DNA from 2 places in the Sporosarcina sp. Y1009 genome. Region 1 is predicted to be linked to the other one. Evidence: predicted binding sites of a transcription regulator. Region 1 holds the regulator's gene; the other holds the start of a gene.
What was found. The regulator NrdR, encoded in region 1, represses ribonucleotide reductase genes. The targets are predictions, from matches to a motif close to AACACNATATATNGTGTT.
Positions count from the first base shown of each region.

Region 2: AC25Y1_RS06165 (vitamin B12-dependent ribonucleotide reductase) is a predicted target of NrdR. The motif match lies at 2,155-2,172, and genes of this name have one in related genera.

Region 1 is NZ_JBYHFO010000016.1:62,674-75,143, forward strand. Features, by position in the region: gene AC25Y1_RS16090 (tyrosine phenol-lyase) at 1-272, shown strand, start outside; gene AC25Y1_RS16095 (zinc-binding dehydrogenase) at 316-1,299, opposite strand; gene AC25Y1_RS16100 (metallophosphoesterase) at 1,356-2,192, opposite strand; gene AC25Y1_RS16105 (dUTP diphosphatase) at 2,221-2,706, opposite strand; gene AC25Y1_RS16110 (sigma-w pathway protein ysdB) at 2,796-3,176, shown strand; gene AC25Y1_RS16115 (DUF1294 domain-containing protein) at 3,227-3,508, opposite strand; gene rplT (50S ribosomal protein L20) at 3,653-4,012, opposite strand; gene rpmI (50S ribosomal protein L35) at 4,055-4,255, opposite strand; gene infC (translation initiation factor IF-3) at 4,287-4,790, opposite strand; gene thrS (threonine--tRNA ligase) at 5,142-7,076, opposite strand; gene AC25Y1_RS16140 (hypothetical protein) at 7,465-8,376, opposite strand; gene dnaI (primosomal protein DnaI) at 8,417-9,364, opposite strand; gene AC25Y1_RS16150 (replication initiation and membrane attachment family protein) at 9,365-10,732, opposite strand; gene nrdR (transcriptional regulator NrdR) at 10,751-11,215, opposite strand; gene AC25Y1_RS16160 (hypothetical protein) at 11,770-12,390, opposite strand.
Region 2 is NZ_JBYHFO010000004.1:45,480-52,118, reverse strand. Features, by position in the region: gene AC25Y1_RS06180 (rhodanese-like domain-containing protein) at 3-332, opposite strand; gene AC25Y1_RS06175 (YolD-like family protein) at 690-959, shown strand; gene AC25Y1_RS06170 (lipoate--protein ligase family protein) at 1,245-2,024, shown strand; gene AC25Y1_RS06165 (vitamin B12-dependent ribonucleotide reductase) at 2,203-4,764, shown strand; gene AC25Y1_RS06160 (DUF1385 domain-containing protein) at 4,831-5,814, opposite strand; gene AC25Y1_RS06155 (hypothetical protein) at 5,940-6,347, shown strand; gene aroQ (type II 3-dehydroquinate dehydratase) at 6,425-6,639, shown strand, end outside.

The DNA.
Region 1 (12,470 bases):
TTTCTGCTGGGCGCAATATCGAAACGGGTGAAAATAATAAACCGGATCTTGAACTCGTACGGTTAACAATTCCAAGAAGGGTTTACACGAATAATCATATGGACGTTGTCGTCGATTCAATCATTGACCTGTTTGAAAAACGCGACGAGATTGGTGGACTAAAAATGGATTATGAGCCACCGACATTAAGATTCTTCAATGCAAGATTTTCTCCACTTGCTACAAGTAATGAGCTAATTAGCGAGCAGAACAAAAAAGTCTCGATTGAATAATAGTAAAAGTAAACCCTCCCGTGAAAAATACGGGAGGGCTTTGTTATTCGCTAATTCTAAAAGCAACTTTTCCAAAGTTTTTACCTTTCTCCAGATAATCAAATGCCTCATTCGCGTTATCAAGTGTGAATGTTTGATCCACAACTGGTCGTGTTTCATACTTTTCAATATGAGCAATCATTTCACGTAACTCTTCCCTGCTCCCCATAGTAGATCCGAGTAGTTGATATTGGCCATAGAAAAAGCTTCTTAAATCGAGCTCAACAGTATCCTCCGTCGTTGCGCCGAAAATGACGATACGCCCACCTTTTTTCAAAACTTCTAGTGAACGATTAAATGTCGCTCGCCCAACACTGTCGATGACTAAGTCTATCGTTTCATCTTTTAATTCCTTGTTCCAATCACTATTTGTATCAAGTGCAATGTCTGCACCTAATGCGAGTGATTGTTGACGCTTATTCTCACTACGAGAGGTCACAATAACACGTGCCCCAATATTTTTAGCAAATGAGATTAAGTAAGTTGCCACACCGCTACCAGCGCCTGGGATAAAAACGGTGTCGCCTTCTTTTAAATTCCCTTTTGTAAATAATGCACGGTATCCAGTAAGCGCAGACAAGGCAAGTACACCAGCCTCTTCCCAAGTTAGATGTTTCGGTTTTAATTCAACTTGCTCAGATGAAATGACAATCTTTTCAGCGAATGTACCGTGATCTGGCATACCTAAAATATCAAATCCTTTTGGTGCAGTATCACTATTCATCTCCCAGCCTAGTGCTGGGTTAATAATCACTTCATCGCCAATTGAAACACTCGTTACCCCTTCGCCTATCGCATCGACAATTCCTGCGCCATCAGATCCTAATACAAGCGTATCTGCCTCGTCTCCTCGCCGATTAGGTATGTATAAATCCCGTCGATTTAAACCAGCTGTGCGAAGCTTAACGACCACTTCCCCTAAACCCGCAACTGGCTCTTCTACTTCTTTAATGCTCAATTCCCCGAACGCATGAACAAATGCTTTCATTTCCATCATCCCCTTTAATGTATTTGAAAACTAAACAAAAATTGTTCAAGACCCCTTTAGGCATCTTTGCTCAATGTTACTACAACTACTTCCGATTTGTTAAAGATTCGAACTGGAAAAAGACTATTCCCGATTCCCCGACTAATGACTAGTTGACTTCCTTCTTTTTCATGAATTCCTGAAGTCAACTTGGGAAACACGCCTTGTCCTGGTGAAACTAAACCTCCGAATCCTGGAATGCGAATTTGCCCCCCGTGCGCATGTCCACTGAACGTTACATCAATATTACTTTGTACATATATATCAAAGTGTTCAGGACGATGTGATAATAATATTTTAAACATATCATCGGAAACATCAGAAAATGCATTGACTATTGAATTCTCAATTGCAGTGTTTTCAGCTTCAGTACTGCTCAGCGGATCTTCAATTCCACCAAGTGCAATCATCTCTCCCGCAGCGGACGTTAAAACCTGATTCTCATCAGAAAGTACATGAACACCACGTTCTTGAAGTTCAGTTTTAATTCGATTAACATCATTTATTGAAATTTCATGATTTCCAGTTACATAGTATATAGGTGCTACATCTTTAATCGCATCAATCAGTAGTAAACTCTGCTCTAAATCATACCTATTTCTATCAATGAAATCCCCAGTTATATAAATTGCATCTGGCGCAGCATTCACGACTTCACTCACAAGATCTAGATGATTTTCGCCGAACATTGCGTCGTGCAAATCCGACAACTGAACAATCTTATACCCATCAAAACTAGCGGGTAATTTGTTAGAACTGAGTGTATAATTTGTTGTTTTAACCGTGGTATTCCCGTCATAGATGATAAAACCTATAACGCCAATAAAAATAATAAAAAACAGTAATTTCCGCATGTGGTATCCTTTCCTTATTCGCTTAAGATTAATAGCCTACTTTTTGGCGTGTATAGTTCTCATCGTTTTTCAAGACATAAGCTTCTATAATTGCTTCGTGTGTAAAGCCAAGTTTTTTCGCAATCGCACCGTAATGAATCCATACATTGCTGTAGGTTTCCATCGTTGGGTTGTTTAAAAAATGTGTAATGGATGCAGTTGTTTTCAAAAACAATTCAGTTAGCTCACCCTCGACTTCACCATTTGGCCAATTTGTGATTCCCTCTAAATTCAAGTCAATTCCAATGGACAATAAAAAATGGATGGAGTCGACATACTCTTCTAGGATTACCTCTATTTCAGAGGGTCCTTTAGAACTCCAAAATTTAAAGCTTCTCGTCTCGTTTGCTAATTCTGCGAGTTCAACGAGCAGCGCAAGCCCTTTTTCTTGAAAATAGTCTTGTTCAGCATCTCGATTTTTTTGTATAAATATATCTAATTCACGTTGCATATTAAATAATTTTGTAAGTTCCATGATAAACCTCCGATTATTTTCGATTAAAGTGAAACCTTCCGTAATTTCATCCGTATAAGAGAGTATATTATTTTTAAGGGGGATCTTATATGGGACTCTTGATCCGCTTTGTGATCATTGCATTCATCATTTATTTATTTTATCGGGGAATTCGTTATCTATTCGATCCGAAACGTAAACTTGATGATGCATATGAGGTGGAACGTTATTATTTCTATGATGATGTAAAAAATGTTCGTAAAAACTTCTTTATAACGTATAAAGGCGCCATGTTTGAAGGCGAAAAGTATTTAGGTACAACTGAAAACGCTTTTGAAGTCGTTTCCATTTTTGTTTGGGTGAAAGATGAAGCAAAACTTCAAGGATTCACTAAAGATGATTTTCAATTTCTTCAATCAGAAATATTGTCGAATTATCCGACAGCAAAAATTAGTTGGAAAAATCCAATCGAAAAACTCTTGCAAAATTAATCCATATACTTACTGTCGGGAATAGAATTGTCTATTTCCTGACAGTTTTTTTATGCAATAGACTGCGTGGGTAATGTTACACCGAATAAATATAGTATCACGACACCATAAACAATAGCTAACATTAAAAAACCAATTCGAAATGATGTATGTCTTGTTTTATGACGGAATACTTGCATACCCAAATAGGAACCGATTCCTCCCCCAAGAATCGCTAAAAACCATAAGTTTTTCTCAGGTATTCGCTGTCCTTTTCGCTTTGCTTGACGTTTATCATAGCCCATTGCTATAAAAGCCCAAATCGACATAATGGCCATCCAAATAAGAATCACTGTTTGCAATCGATTTCCCCCTTTTTACTAGTTTACACTTTTATTCATTTGATAGAAAACTAAATCGATATAATAACAGTTTTAAAAGAAAAACCGCCTCCACTTGAATTTCTTCAAGCGAAAAGGCGGTTTAGTTTTCGTTAATTATTTAGCAACTGCTTTTTTTGCTGCATCTGCAAGTTGTGTGAACGCTGTTGCGTCAGACACCGCTAGTTCAGCAAGCATTTTACGGTTGATATCAATGCCAGCTACTTTTAAGCCGTGCATCATATTGCTGTATGAAAGACCATTCATACGAGCTGCCGCATTGATACGTGTAATCCATAATTTACGGAAATCACGTTTTCTTTGACGACGGTCTCTGTATGCATAATTAAATGATCTCATTACTTGTTCGTTTGCTGTTTTATATAGTCTATGTTTAGAACCATAATACCCTTTTGCTAATTTAATAATGCGTTTATGGCGCTTACGTCTGACTACTCCGCCTTTAACTCGTGGCATAGTAAAAACCTCCTGCTTTTCTGTTCGAATTTAGTATTTTTATTATTTTACGTACGTGATCATTTCGCGAATGCGTTTGTAGTCACCTGAAGAAACTAGTGATGCTTTACGCAAATGACGTTTTGCTTTTGTCGTTTTGTTTGCAAAAAGGTGACTTGTGTATGCACGGCCACGTTTTAGTTTTCCAGTACCTGTTTTCTTGAAACGTTTTGCTGATCCCCTATGTGTTTTCATCTTAGCCATAAATGGTTCCTCCTAAATCTTTCGTTGTCACTTATTTCTCGACAGTTGGCGCAAGTATTAAGAACATGCTACGGCCTTCCATCTTAGGTCTTTGTTCAACTGTAGCCAGTTCTTTACATTCTTCAGCAAATCGGTCTAGTACTCGTTGTCCGATTTCCTTATGTGTAATCGCACGTCCTCTGAAACGAATCGATGCTTTTACTTTGTCGCCGTTTTCAAGGAACTTAATCGCGTTGCGAAGTTTTGTTTGAAAGTCATGCTCATCAATTGTTGGGCTCAAACGAACTTCTTTCAACAAGATAATCTTCTGATTCCGACGAACTTCACGTTCTCTTTTTTGTTGCTCAAACTTAAATTTTCCGTGGTCCATAATTCTAGCAACTGGTGGTTTTGCTTTCGGTGCAACAAGAACTAAGTCTAAGTTAACACTCGTTGCAATTTCCAGTGCTTCGTTGCGTGTTTTGATTCCAAGCTGTTCGCCGTTATGATCAATCAGACGAACCTCGCGGGCACGTATGCCCTGGTTTACGTTCATGTCTTTGCTAATAGTAATCCACCTCCGGGTAAACTTATCTCAAGAATAAATAGTTTGGATATAACGACCCTATTAGTCGTACCCACCATATATTTTAAAAATAAAAAGCGAGTAGACAAATTGGATTTGTCTACCCGCATATGTGTACGCACATCAACATGTACGATACTTCATAAATGTGCTGACCTGCTAACAACGTTTTCGCGTCCATCAGGTGAGAAGCGGGTAGCCTCTTCTTATACCACAAACTATATTCAATAAATTACTTACCTTAGTTATCATACCATCCAGGCTGATACATGTCAACCATTAATTCTATCTGCAAATTTTTCGAACGAAACGCTACTAAGCTTACTTTTTATTTACGTCCTCGGATATACTCTGGATAAAGTCTTCAAACTTCATACTTTCAGATTGTTTCTCTCCGTATTTACGTACGTTCACTTCACCAGATTCAACTTCTTTATCACCTAAGACAAGCATGTATGGAACTTTTTGCATTTGCGCTTCACGAATTTTATAACCGATTTTCTCTTCTCTCTCATCTAATGACACTCTATATCCTGCTTCGACAAGTTTTTCACGTACATCATTTGCATAATCAAAATGTGCACTTGGAGAAACTGGGATCACTTGAACTTGAATCGGTGCTAACCAAGTTGGGAATGCACCTTTGTATTCTTCTATTAAATAGGCAACAAAACGTTCCATTGTTCCAACGACTCCGCGGTGAATGACAACCGGACGATGTTGCTTTCCGTCTTCGCCGATATAAGTTAAGTCAAATCGCTCCGGTAATAGGAAGTCTAATTGAACAGTTGAAAGTGTTTCTTCCATTCCAATTGCAGTTTTTACTTGAACGTCCAGTTTCGGACCATAAAATGCAGCTTCACCTTCAACTTCAATATAGTCAACATTCAGTTCATCCATCGCTTCTTTTAACATTTCCTGCGCGCGTTCCCACATCGCATCGTCATCAAAATACTTTTCAGTATCTTCTGGGTCTCTGTAAGATACGCGGAATGAATAATCAGTAATATTAAAGTCTTTATAAACATCAATAATTAGCTGAACAACTTTTTTAAACTCATCCTGAATCTGGTCTGGACGAACGAAGAGATGCGCATCATTCAAAGTCATACCGCGCACACGTTGTAATCCTGAAAGTGCGCCTGACATTTCGTAACGGTGCATTGTCCCAAGCTCTGCTATACGAAGCGGCAGGTTACGATATGAATGAATGCCATTTTTATAAATCATCATATGATGCGGGCAGTTCATTGGACGAAGGACGAGATCTTCATTGTCCATACTCATGACCGGGAACATATCATCTTGGTAATGATCCCAGTGTCCGCTTGTTTTATACAGTTCAGAACTTCCCAAAACTGGTGTATAAACATGATCATAACCAAGTTTTTCTTCTTTATCGACAATATAGCGTTCGATAATACGGCGGACAGTTGCGCCTTTTGGCAACCACATTGGAAGTCCTTGACCAACTTTTTGAGAGTTCATGAATAAGTTAAGTTCTTTACCTATTTTCCGATGATCTCGTTCTTTCGCCTCTTCAAGCATTTTCAAATGAGCTTTCAGTGCATCTTTTTTGAAAAAAGCAGTTCCGTATATACGTTGCAACATTTTATTATTGGAATCTCCACGCCAATATGCGCCTGCAATGCTGAGTAATTTAAATTCTTTTAGCTTAGCTGTTGACGGGACATGTACACCGCGACATAAGTCTACGAAGTCGCCTTGTTCATATATCGATACTTGTTCATCTTCTGGGATTGCTTGAATCAGTTCTAATTTATATTCATCGCCAATTTCTGTGAAAAGCTCAATCGCTTCTGCTCGAGAAACATCACGACGCACTATGTCAATATTTTCATTCACGATTTGCTTCATTTCTTTTTCAATTTCAGGTAGATCATCTGCAGTGATTGGAACGGATGAGTCAATATCATAATAGAATCCATTCTCTATGACTGGACCAACGCCGAATTTTGCATCTTTAAAAAGACGTTTTACTGCTTGTGCAAGCACATGAGCAGAGCTATGGCGTAAAATCTCTAGTCCTTCAGGTGAATCTGGTGTAATAATCGCAATTTCTCCGTCAGTTGAAATCGGTGTTTTAAAATCAATCAATTGTCCGTCTAGCTTTCCCGCAAGTGCATTTCTACGAAGTCCTGGGCTAATAGATGCCGCGACTTCTTCTGTAGTCGTTCCTTTTGGAAATTCCTTTACTGCACCATCTGGAAATTTCAATTTAATTTCATTCGACATTTTCAAACACTCCTTTTATAATTAAAAAACAAAAAAAGCCCCATCCCTGGAAAGGGACGAAGCTATCGCTCGTGGTTCCACCCTTCTTCACTTAATAACAGGAATAATAGATTCAAGTTATTAAAGAAGCTCTGCTTCGGCTAACGGGCCGGATCCGTCATCGGTTACGAAAACTAAGTTCACCGATGCTGCTCCAAGGTGGTAAATTGTACGTCATTCCTTCAGGGCTTCCAGCCAAGTGCGGAAAGATACAATTCAATCTTTCCCTTAATGTCCCCGTTCTCTGGCGGCTAACAAAACAATTATTATCCTTATCCATGCATTTAATTACTTATTAGAGATGAGTATACGCCGTATCAAAATGAATTGCAAGTAAATTTCACAAAATCTAGTTTACACCAAATTCTAGGACAGTTGAAACTTCATTGATATGAAAAACTTTAACTGAATAGGTTCCTTTTTCCTCGGGTAAAAAGGAAGAATATGCATTGAGTGTGTTGCCTGCTTGTAAGTTGAATTTACGGTTTTCATCTTGGCATGGACCAAATGTTTCGGGTAGTTTGACTGATTTATCATTTGCCCTAACTGTAAACTGAATATCCAATTGGCAGCTATTTTCAAGCAAACGTATAAAGTTATCACCCGTATTTGAAAGCGCACTAGATAAGTAAATTGGTTCTCCAACTTTAAATTCACCTTCAGCAACTACATTTAGGGATAGTGAGCCTAAATTTGAGGAGGCATCCTTCACATCTAATGCTGGGTTTCCTACTGTTATAGCTTTCTTTAAAAGTGGCATATTCGCAAAGTAAGCAGAAACAATATATTTCCCCTCATTTTCAGCGATAAATTCTGCTGTTGTATCTAAACTTTCACCAACTAATACCTCAGTATCTTCAGTAGGATCCTCACAATCAGGTGGTGTTTGGTTCTCTTTGTAATCTTCAAATGGCGTTAGAACTAATGTGACGTCTTTTGTACATTTACTACCACTCTTTAAGGTGACTGGTCCGTTATATGTATTTTTTAGTGACGCACTCACCTCAAAAGGTATGCCAGCCTCCACTTTATCATCCATATCCACGCTTAAAGTAAAAGGTTCAAATGTAAATGTATCTACAAGAATTTCAGTGTTATCTGCTTGATTTCCCTCTTCAATTTCTTCGGTTTTAGCTTCTTCTGCATGTTCAGTGTCAGGTGTCGTTTTTTCAGAATCTGCGGTATCTTGATTGTTAAAAAGAAATGTACCTAACATAATTAGAATGACCAAACTTAGTAAAATCGCTAGTATCTTCTTCAAAAAAATCCCCCATTACTCTTTCAAATCATATGTGTATTCATTATTTTCGTCGGTTTTCTCCACTTAGCTTAATATCTGTAGATACCATTCGAATTCTTTCCATAATACGGGCTGCTTTCACAACATCTTTATCCCCACGTTGCGTATAGGTTAAATGGTTTTCTAATTCTTCATAACTTAAATTCGATGTGAAAAACGTTGGTAGTTGTTCAGCCATTCGATGTTGCAGGATTGTGCCTAGCACTTCATCACGTGTCCATGCAGACATAGCCTCTGCACCGAAATCATCTAAAACTAACACTTGTGCCCTTTTTACAAAGTCGATTTTTTCGTTTAAAGTTTGATCTTGTATTGATTGTTTAATTTCACGTAAAAATTCTGGAACGTAAACAACAATCGTCTTAACCCCACGATTGGCTAGTTCATTTGCCAATGCGCCGAGAATAAATGATTTTCCGATACCAAAAGGACCATAAATATAGAGTCCACGTTGAGGTAATTTTCCAGTTTGATCTAAGCTATTTAAAAATTCATTTGCAGCTTCTACAACCGCAATTCTACTTTCATCTGATGTAGCTTTCAAATCAATGTCGTGTAATTGTGCTTCCATCACTTCTTTAGGCATATGCATACTTTCAATCATGTTTGCTGTTTTTCGTTGATTTTCATCTGTTAATTTTGATGGGCATTTTAAATATTCAATATCAATCAGGTCACGTCTAATCACTAACTTTGGCTCAAAACCATTCATAATATTTTTACAGTTCGATAAATCAGTACATTTATCACAGCCATGTGAAGCACTTGAATATTCATAGAGTTTACCTAAACTTCTTTCAATCATCTGCTCATTGATTTCAGTTGAATTTTTCGAAAGAAACTTTTGAACACCTGGATTCTTCATTATTTCAACTTGTAAATCTTCATAGCGCGCAGCAAATTCTGGTGCATTGACTACTCGTCTTAATGCATCTCCAATCGGTTCCATTTACTTCACCTCACTTCTTCTAGCGTTTAAGTTTTCCAGTAGTTTACGTCGTCTTTCTTCTACGTCCGGATCTTGCGCTTTAGGTTGTTCTTTTTTCTTATCATCTTTTTTGAAAAACCATTCAGGAACCATTGCTTCTCGGCCAGTTCCACGTTTGTTATAAGTTGCAGGTTTTTGACCTTCATTTTTCCACTGCATATATTTGTCATGTTCTTTTCGTGAGAATTCTAACGCTTCTTTTGCGGTGCTTACTTTTTTGTTCATCCAATGCGAAGCAATTCGTTCAACATAATTATTTGTAATTTTACCGTCATTACGAATATGTACGTATTGTAAAAGTACGTTAACTACGCCTATTGGTAAAGCATGTGTATTGATGAGCCGTTCTGCTAATTGTACATCAACGGATAATGGCTCTTTGTCATTTAAATCACGCAACATATCTATTGGTGCAGTGTTCTCCATGTAATACACTAACTCTTCTTCACGCGAGCGTTTTTCTTGTTGAAGAGGTGCTGGCTGTGTTTCGACAAACACTTTTTTCAATGATGGTGCTTCTTTTGAGATGCTCATTTTATAAAAATCTGCTGCTGCACGGCGAAGTCTCGACTCTGGTAATTGCAAATCTTCATCCAATGCCATCATGATGACTTTTTGCATATCAAGCGGATTTAGGGAATAAAGGAATGCAAGTTTTGTTATTGTCTCCCTTGGCACTGAAGCTAATGCCGCTTGTGGAATCATCTGTTCGGATAGTCCGGACTTCAACAAATTAAAATCAAAATCATAGTTCACAAAAGGAACACCTTCTGATCGATTCTCCCCAATAATTTCCACTCCGGAATTTTCGTTGGCATTGGAACCGTTCGTAGCTGGTGTGTAAACATCAAGAAATGTTCGAGATACATCTGTAAAACTTCCATCAACTGGATGAGTAACCGTAAAACGAGCAAGTAAATTTCTATAGGCTTGTTCACCGATTTTACTGAATAAAAAAGTTGATAATAATGGATCATTAAAAAACTCTTTTGCCGTTAGTGGGGCATATAATTTATAAAGAAATGACCGTTCATCGCCATCTTTTTTCTTATACGTGCGTAAAAGCCCAATCGCTTCTAGCGAAATACGCGCTTCAAAAATCGGTTCCAGCGGGGTTGATAATAGATTCATAAGATAATAATGATTGTATTCCCTTTCGACTTCTTGTTCCGCATCAGCCCATAGCGTCATAAAAAGACTCATCGCATCAGAACCGATTAGCGGTTGATAAAACAGTGTCAGAAGTTGCCGGTCATAGTCCGAAATTGGGTGCGATAACTGTATTTTGTATGAATCCACAGGTTGTAATTCTTTGTAGTGCGCCACCATTTTAACCTACACCTTCCATTAATTCTCTTCTGCTTTCGTTTGAAGATTTTTTAATTCATCTATAAAAACAGTAATGTCCTGGTAATCTCGATAAACAGATGCAAATCTAACGTAAGCAACTTCATCCACATTTGCTAGTCGTTCTAAAACCATTTCTCCTAAATCACCTGAATTTATCTCAGCGATTCCAGAACTTCTCAATTCTTTTTCAATTTCATACACAATATCCTTTAAATCATCCAAAGCAACAGGTCGTTTAACACAGGCACGAATAAGTCCTCGTAAAATTTTATCGCCTACAAACTCATCACGTGAACCATCTTGTTTTACGACGATTAACGGCGCTTCATCAATTTTCTCGAACGTTGTAAAGCGAAAAGCACAAGATTCGCACTCCCTTCGCCGCCGAATAGACCTACTACTATCAGCTGGACGAGAATCGACAACTTTAGATCCATTATATTGGCATGCTGGGCATTTCATAAGATATCCTCCACTTTTCCCTTTAATAGTATATTAATTATAACAGAAAATGTAGGTAAACAGAACAAAAGCATAGGAAAGCGTTGAGTATGAATGGTTTAGGTTTTGAATTAAGATCCTAAAAACTTTTCCTACCTGATGATGTTTATAAAATCACACATTAAAAAACGCTTCGGCGCTGGTGGATGCCTCCCGCGAGAAGCCTGCGCTGATTTGTTATTAGTAGTTTGTTTTCGTTTATTGAGTAGTGGATTTTGTATAAATCTATATACTATTTCGTTTTAATATCGAATAAGATGGTGAATTTCAAGAAATGAAGTGAAAGCCAGCTGGAATAGGCGGTTTTTAAATGGCAAGGATTTTGAAAGATAAAAAAGCCTAAACCCTCCTTACCTTGAACGAGGAATTAAGCTTATGATTTTCAACAACCGTGCCTTTTAGTGGGACAGGCAAAATCCATACATTTTTATTCTCTCCTTCATTTACGTCGGTAAATAATTAGTGCAGTCTTCTAAAACTGAAAACCTATATCTTGTTTTAATAACTTTCCAAGCTTATTTTCCATGCCCATATTTTTCCTTGAATGCATCAATCCATTCCATATCGATTGGTCCATTAAGAACTTTATAATAAGAGGTATGATTAAAAGATAAGAGCCGATTCTCATAAATGGAGGCGCCTGTCGTTTTACCCTTTGAGTAAATCATGACCTGAAATCCTTTCTCTCCTGAAACATTGCTATTCCAGTCGGAGTCCTTCATCTTTTTTACTCGGTACTGGCTCAGAAACACCATCAATTCTTCGACAGGTTCTTTCTCTTCAATTCGCAAATCGGAGAAACCTAATTCCATCACCTCGAAATTTGAAGCTTGATAAGTGATTAAGTCATCCAAACCTTTTTCCCTATGATCGCCATATACATTCCATGAAAACAACAGCACGACACCGATGATTCCGATCATGTGATACTTCAACGGTATTTTTAGCACAAGCAATCTTGCGGTCAAAAACGCCGCAGGAATGACGATCAAAATTATGATTATGAAACCGAGCGAGCCTGGTATAATGCTCCCGAAAACCCACCGATTCCATAGAAAAGCAAAAACCTTAAAATATAACAAGAAAAATAGGACTCCCCAAAAGAATAACGCAAACTTGCCCTTCGTTGTATCCACTTTAATTCATCTCCCTTGAATATTTTCTTCTAAAAATTGATCTTTTTTTGTGTTAAAGAAAATACTGTTTTTTGTTTTTA
Region 2 (6,639 bases), on a different contig from region 1:
GATTATTTACTTTTAATTTTACCTGACCATTGACGGAATCCGCCCTGAAGATGATATAATTTTGTATAGCCTTTTTTCTTTAAAAGCAATGCAGCACGGGCACTTTTTCCGCCGTTCTGATCATAGAAATATGCCGGTAAATCTGGACGAATTTCTTTATGGCGTTGCCTTAATTGTGAGTATGGAATATTTCTAGCGCCTAAGATATGACCTGCGTCAAAATCTTTTTGCTCACGGACATCAATTAATTGTGCCTTCCGGTAGCCTTTTATAAATTCTTCTTGTGTTAAATTCGTTACCGCTTTTCGTAGGCGTAACATTGTCACAACCATATAAGCTATGATAATGACTAGGATTCCTAGAACAATATAAAGTGTATCCACAACAACTTTCCCCTTTCTCTATCCTATTCTATTATAAGAGGAAGGAGTTAATAAATCCATTGGTATTAAGGATTTATCAAGCATATTTTCCAGGCATCTAACATATCGACATTTTCTTCATAAGATGCCCGAGCGTCTTGAGAGAATTTCCTTACCTAAATATCGAATTGGAAAAGCCTTATGCACAATTATTATATTACTTGCACCAATCTCGGTGCTTTTTATTTCGCTTTACACAAGAACGTTCATTCGCTATCATTAAACTGAATGAGAACGAGTGTACCTAAAGATGAAAGGGGGATTATGATGAGAGCAGTACCGAAACCACCGAAATCGAATGATGGAATGGAACGTCCTATACTAACGGAATTTGATTATGAGGAAATTGGAGAGAAAATTGCGGAAGCTTTAGAGTTTCAAACAGAAGTAACGATAACAATATATTTTGATAAAAAGTTGGAAAGCGTAACAGGAATTATTACAAGTGCTGATTCCCAAATTAGTCAACTTACACTAGAGAGTAATCCTCTCAATAGCGTGAAAATTAATATAATGTCAATTGTGCGTATTGAATAATGCTGGAATAGAAGGGGCTTACCCTTCTATTTTATTTTTTGGTGTGGTCTAGTTAATATTTCACATATTAAATATCATGGAAGAAAAAGTGTACGAAGCTACTTAATAATTGATTGTGCGCTGTTTAATGTATATTCATTAATAGGATTCATAAACATTTCTCTTAATCTCTTCTAAAAGTTCAACAGGGATGCTAAAATGAAGGTCGGCACTTAGGAGGGAAATGTATTGGCAACGAAAATTTGGCATTATATAAATTCTGGTAAATGCACTGCTTCTTATAATATGGCGCTCGATGAAGCACTGTTGGAATGGCATAGTAAAGGAGAAATTGGTCCAGTACTGCGTTTTTATGAATGGTCTCCTGCAACATTGTCGATTGGCTATTTTCAAAGTGTTTCAAAAGAAATTGATATGGAACAGGTAGAACACCATAATCTAGGATTTGTAAGGCGGCCAACAGGTGGGCGCGGTGTACTTCACGAAGATGAACTTACATATAGCGTTATTGTGACAGAAGACTATCCAAATATGCCTGAAACCGTGACGGAAGCTTATCGTGTAATTTCAGGTGGATTACTTGAAGGGTTTCGAAATTTAGGGCTTGACGCTTATTTTTCAATTCCGGAAAGTAAAGCAGAAATAGAAGGATTGAAAAATCCCAAAAGTGCTGTTTGTTTTGATACACCAAGTTGGTATGAACTCGTCGTGGAAGGTAAAAAAGTTGCCGGAAGCGCTCAAACCCGACAAAAAGGTGTTATTTTACAGCATGGTGCCATTCTCTTAAGCCTAGATGCAGAAAAACTAGTGTCATTGTTTAAATTTAAGTCGGATGAACAACGAAAAAGAATGAAAGTCGGTATCCGCGAAAAAGCCGTGGCGATAGATCAGCTAGCAGGACGAAAAGTGTCGCCGAGTGAAAGTATCGAAGCTTTTTCAAAAGGCTTTGAAAAGGCGTTAAATATGAAGCTTGAACCTTATGTATTATCTGAGGAACAACTTTTTTATGTAAAGGAAATAGAACGGAAAAAGTATGGGAATAACGAATGGACTTTTAAAAAGTAAGACTAGAACTTTAGATGTGTTTTAGGTGTTTTAAATTTCAGAAGAGCGACATGACTGGATTTGTTAAATATCGAGGAAACGATATTATTTGTATCGTGTAACTATATGTAGTATATTATTAATTAAGTTAGATACCATATATGGTATCTAGACAACAACTATAAAGGAGGGTGCCTCAATGGTTATTGCTTCAAAGCACCAGGAACCAGTTCTGGATAAGCAACAATTAAACAAAGATATTGCAGAATTTTCACAAGTGCATCCAATAACAGAAGACATGCACATCGAACATAAAGGTGTGTCAAGACTTGTAATGCTTGACCGATATTCATTTAAAGATACTGAAAAGAAAACGTTGGAAATTGGCGATTTCGTTGTGTTAACAGTAAAGGAAGATCCAAAGTTCCCAGCACGTGGACTAGGATATATTACTGCCCTTGATAAAAAAAATGGACAAGCTGATATATGGATTGAACAGGATTATCGTTCAGCGATTGACAATCCAGAAGAACAAAAAGCCGGTATTATCACAAGACCAATTGAAGTCCTTGAAAAGCCACTTGAAGTATTCTATGAACAAATTGCCAAACGTAATGCGACTGGCCTAGCATCAGTGGAATTAACGGAAGAAAGACGTAAGGAATCGTTTGAAGGCTTTTACAAACAACTTTCGTCATTAAACTTTATACCAGCAGGACGCGTTCTATACGGAGCAGGATCAGGAACGGATGTAACGTATTTTAATTGTTACGTCATGCCTTTTGTAGCCGATTCACGCGAGGGTATCTCAGATCACCGTAAACAAGTTATGGAGATTATGAGCCGCGGGGGCGGTGTTGGAACGAACGGTTCAACGTTACGACCGCGCAACACGCTTGCAAGAGGTGTGAACGGTAAATCATCAGGTTCCGTCTCATGGCTCGATGATATAGCCAAATTGACACATCTTGTCGAACAAGGTGGATCCAGACGCGGCGCACAAATGATCATGCTGGCGGACTGGCATCCTGATATTCTTGAGTTTATCATTTCCAAAATGCAGAATCCAAGAATTCTCCGTTATCTTCTAGAACATACAGAAGAAGAACTGATTAAAAAACTAGCAAATGAAAAATTGAAATTCAAACCATTAACAACTCAGGAAGATGCGATGTACCAAAGTATTCTAAACTATCGTAACATCCCTGGATTAGGCGGCTTTAGCGAAGAGATTATGAAAGACGCTGAAACGAAATTACGTGACGGTGGAACGTATTCCGTACATAACCCAGAATTCCTTACAGGCGCAAACATTTCAGTTACACTGACAGATGATTTTATGAAAGCCGTCGAGGAAGACGCGGATTATGACCTAAGATTCCCAGCAGTCGAAAAATATTCTCCGGAAGAAATGAAATTCTATAACGAAAAATGGCATGAAATCGGGGATGTTCGTGAATGGGAACGACAAGGATTCGGAGTTCGAGTTTATAAAACGATCAAAGCACGCGCGCTATGGGATCTTATCAATATTTGTGCAACGTATTCTGCTGAACCAGGCATATTCTTTATCGATAATGCTAACAGCGAAACGAATGCAAAAGCATACGGCCAGCAAGTCGTAGCAACAAACCCATGTGGAGAACAACCATTAGCACCATATTCTGTGTGCAACTTAGCTGCAGTGAACCTTGCTGAAGTAGCTGATAAAGAAACAAAAACAGTAAACTATGAAAAACTGAGAGAAATCGTTCAGGTCGGTGTGCGTATGCAAGATAACGTTATTGACGCGACACCATATTTCCTTGAAGAAAATGAGAAACAAGCACTTGGTGAACGCCGTGTAGGTCTTGGTGTCATGGGGCTTGCAGATCTATTAATCTACACTGAGAAAGAATACGGCTCAGAAGAGGGTAATGAACTCGTAGATAAAGTGTTTGAAGCGATTGCAACTACTGCATATCGTGAATCTGTTGAGCTAGCTAAAGAGAAGGGAAGTTTCCCATTCCTTATCGGCAAAACAGATGAAGAAACAAAAGCACTCCGTAATGCATTTATTAACACTGGTTTCATGAAAAAAATGCCTGATGATATTCGTGAATCAATTCTTGAACACGGAATCAGAAACTCTCATTTATTGACTGTTGCGCCAACGGGATCCACTGGAACAATGGTTGGAGTTTCAACAGGATTAGAACCATATTTCTCCTTTACGTATTACCGTAGCGGGCGCCTTGGTAAATTTATCGAAGTGAAAGCTGAAATTGTAGAGGAATATTTAACACGCAACCCTGGTGCTGATCCAGATAACTTACCTGAATGGTTTATTTCCTCGATGAGTCTTGCACCGGAAGCGCATGCGGATGTGCAGTGTATTATTCAACGTTGGATTGATAGCTCCATTTCTAAAACAGTTAACGCACCGAGAGGTTACACAGTTGAACAAGTAGAAAGCGTCTATGAGCGTTTATATAAAGGCGGAGCAAAGGGTGGTACTGTTTATGTAGACGGTAGCCGTGATTCGCAAGTCTTAACATTAAAAGCTGAAGAAAACGAAATCGATTCTGATTATATTGAAGAAGTCATCGAAAAGCGGCCAATTATGCTAGTCGACACGATTCAAGATCTTCGTTCTACAAACGTTACGATTGGTTCTGAAATTGGAAACACTTGCCCAGTTTGTCGCCAAGGGTCTGTCCAAGAAATGGGCGGCTGTAACACGTGTACAAACTGTAACGCACAATTAAAATGTGGTCTATAATTTGAAAAAGAAAAACTGGCATCTCTTCTCATCACGAGAAAAGATGCCAGTTTTTTTATGTTTGACTTATTGTACGGGTAGTGGAGAAGAAACTGTTGTCGATTCTTCTTTTGGTTCGACTTCTAACGCTGCTACACCGAATTCTTCCACTTCGAGTAGCTTTTCGAATGATAGAATAGCGACCTCGACTTGGTCATCAGTAGGTTCTTTCGTTGTTAATAGCTGAAGCCATAATCCGGGATAACCTAGATACTTCAGTACCGGTATATTACGAACAGCATTTGTCAGCTGAAGCACTTCAAATGAAACGCCTAAAACTACTGGTATTAATAGAGCCCGATTCACTAGGCGCAACCAAAGTGGATCAGCGGGTACGAGGAAGTAAATAAACATCCCTACAATTACAGTGAATAGCATAAAACTACTTCCGCAACGATAATGAAGTCTAGATTGGGCTTGTATATTTTCAACAGTAAGCGGTAAATTGCGTTCATATGCGTTAATTACCTTATGCTCTGCCCCGTGAAATTGAAAGACCCTTCGGATAAACGGCGTCATAGATATTAACGATAAGTACCCGAGTAGTAAAGTGAGTTTGAAAAAGCTTTCTAGTAATATTTGTGCAGTTTTCCCCGGTGCAATTGAACTGAATAATTCAGCTAAAAATACTGGGACAAGTGTGAAAACAAATTTACTGAATAAAAAAGATAAAACACCAACTGCAGCTACACCAATGATCATCGTCAGTTTTGATGTTTCTTTTTCACTTTGCTCTACTTCTTCACCAGGTTCGACGTCAAATCGATCGGTTGAGAAAGTCAGATGACGCGAGCCAACCCCAGCAGATTCAATTAAAGCTACAAATCCACGGATGAATGGGATTTTTCGTAACTTCATCGCTAGATTACTTTTCTTCTTTGGAAGATGAAAATAATCGATTGAATTATCTTTCCTTCGGATTGCAGCGACTGTATGGTCTTTGCCGCCAAACATAACGCCTTCGACGAGTGCTTGACCCCCATAGGTCTTGGATTGTTGCTCTTTCGCCATATTTTTACCCACGCTTTCTTTCGAGTGTGTCGAATGTCCCTAGTATACTAAATAAATTACTATACCTCCACAATAATGTTTAAAATTATCAGAAACACCCAACACTTTCAAGTGGAGGGATGTTTATGTTTAATAAAACGTTGCTATACACATCATTATTTTCTGCGTTATTTACACTAGTATCTCTAAGTTTTTTAAAGTTATTTTCGTTTATTGAATGGTCACCCGTAGGTTGGACAGACAAATTGGCGATCGACAACGCCCATTTCCTCATAAAATGGGGACTTCTATTTGTGGGTCTTTTTATTCTATTTGTATTTATTTACATAATAAGCTCACTGTTAAGTATGGTGCCTCCATCTATATTGGCGATATCCTTCAGCGTAATCGGTATATTTATTTTAGAATTGAGTATCGGTAACCATCATTCATTCATCGATATTGTCCAAGAAACTTCCTACTCATTCCTTGGCGTTATTGCAATCGTTTTACGTTTTATAACCGGAACAGCTGTATTTATGCGAAAACTATGAAGAAAAGTAAGAAAGTAGTTACAGCTGTACTTGGTTATGATAAAATGAGATAGAAAATGGAAAGGGTTGGTTTGTCGGTGAAACTACTTATTTTAAATGGCCCAAATTTAAATAGAATTGGAAAAAGAGAGCCTGAAATTTATGGAAGCGAAACGCTTGAAGATGTCGAAGTAAAATTACAATCGATTGCGAGCGAACATAATGTAGAGCTGTTATTTTTTCAATCCAATACGGAAGGTTCACTAATTGATCGTATCCACGAGGCAGCTGATGATCATACAGACGGCATTAT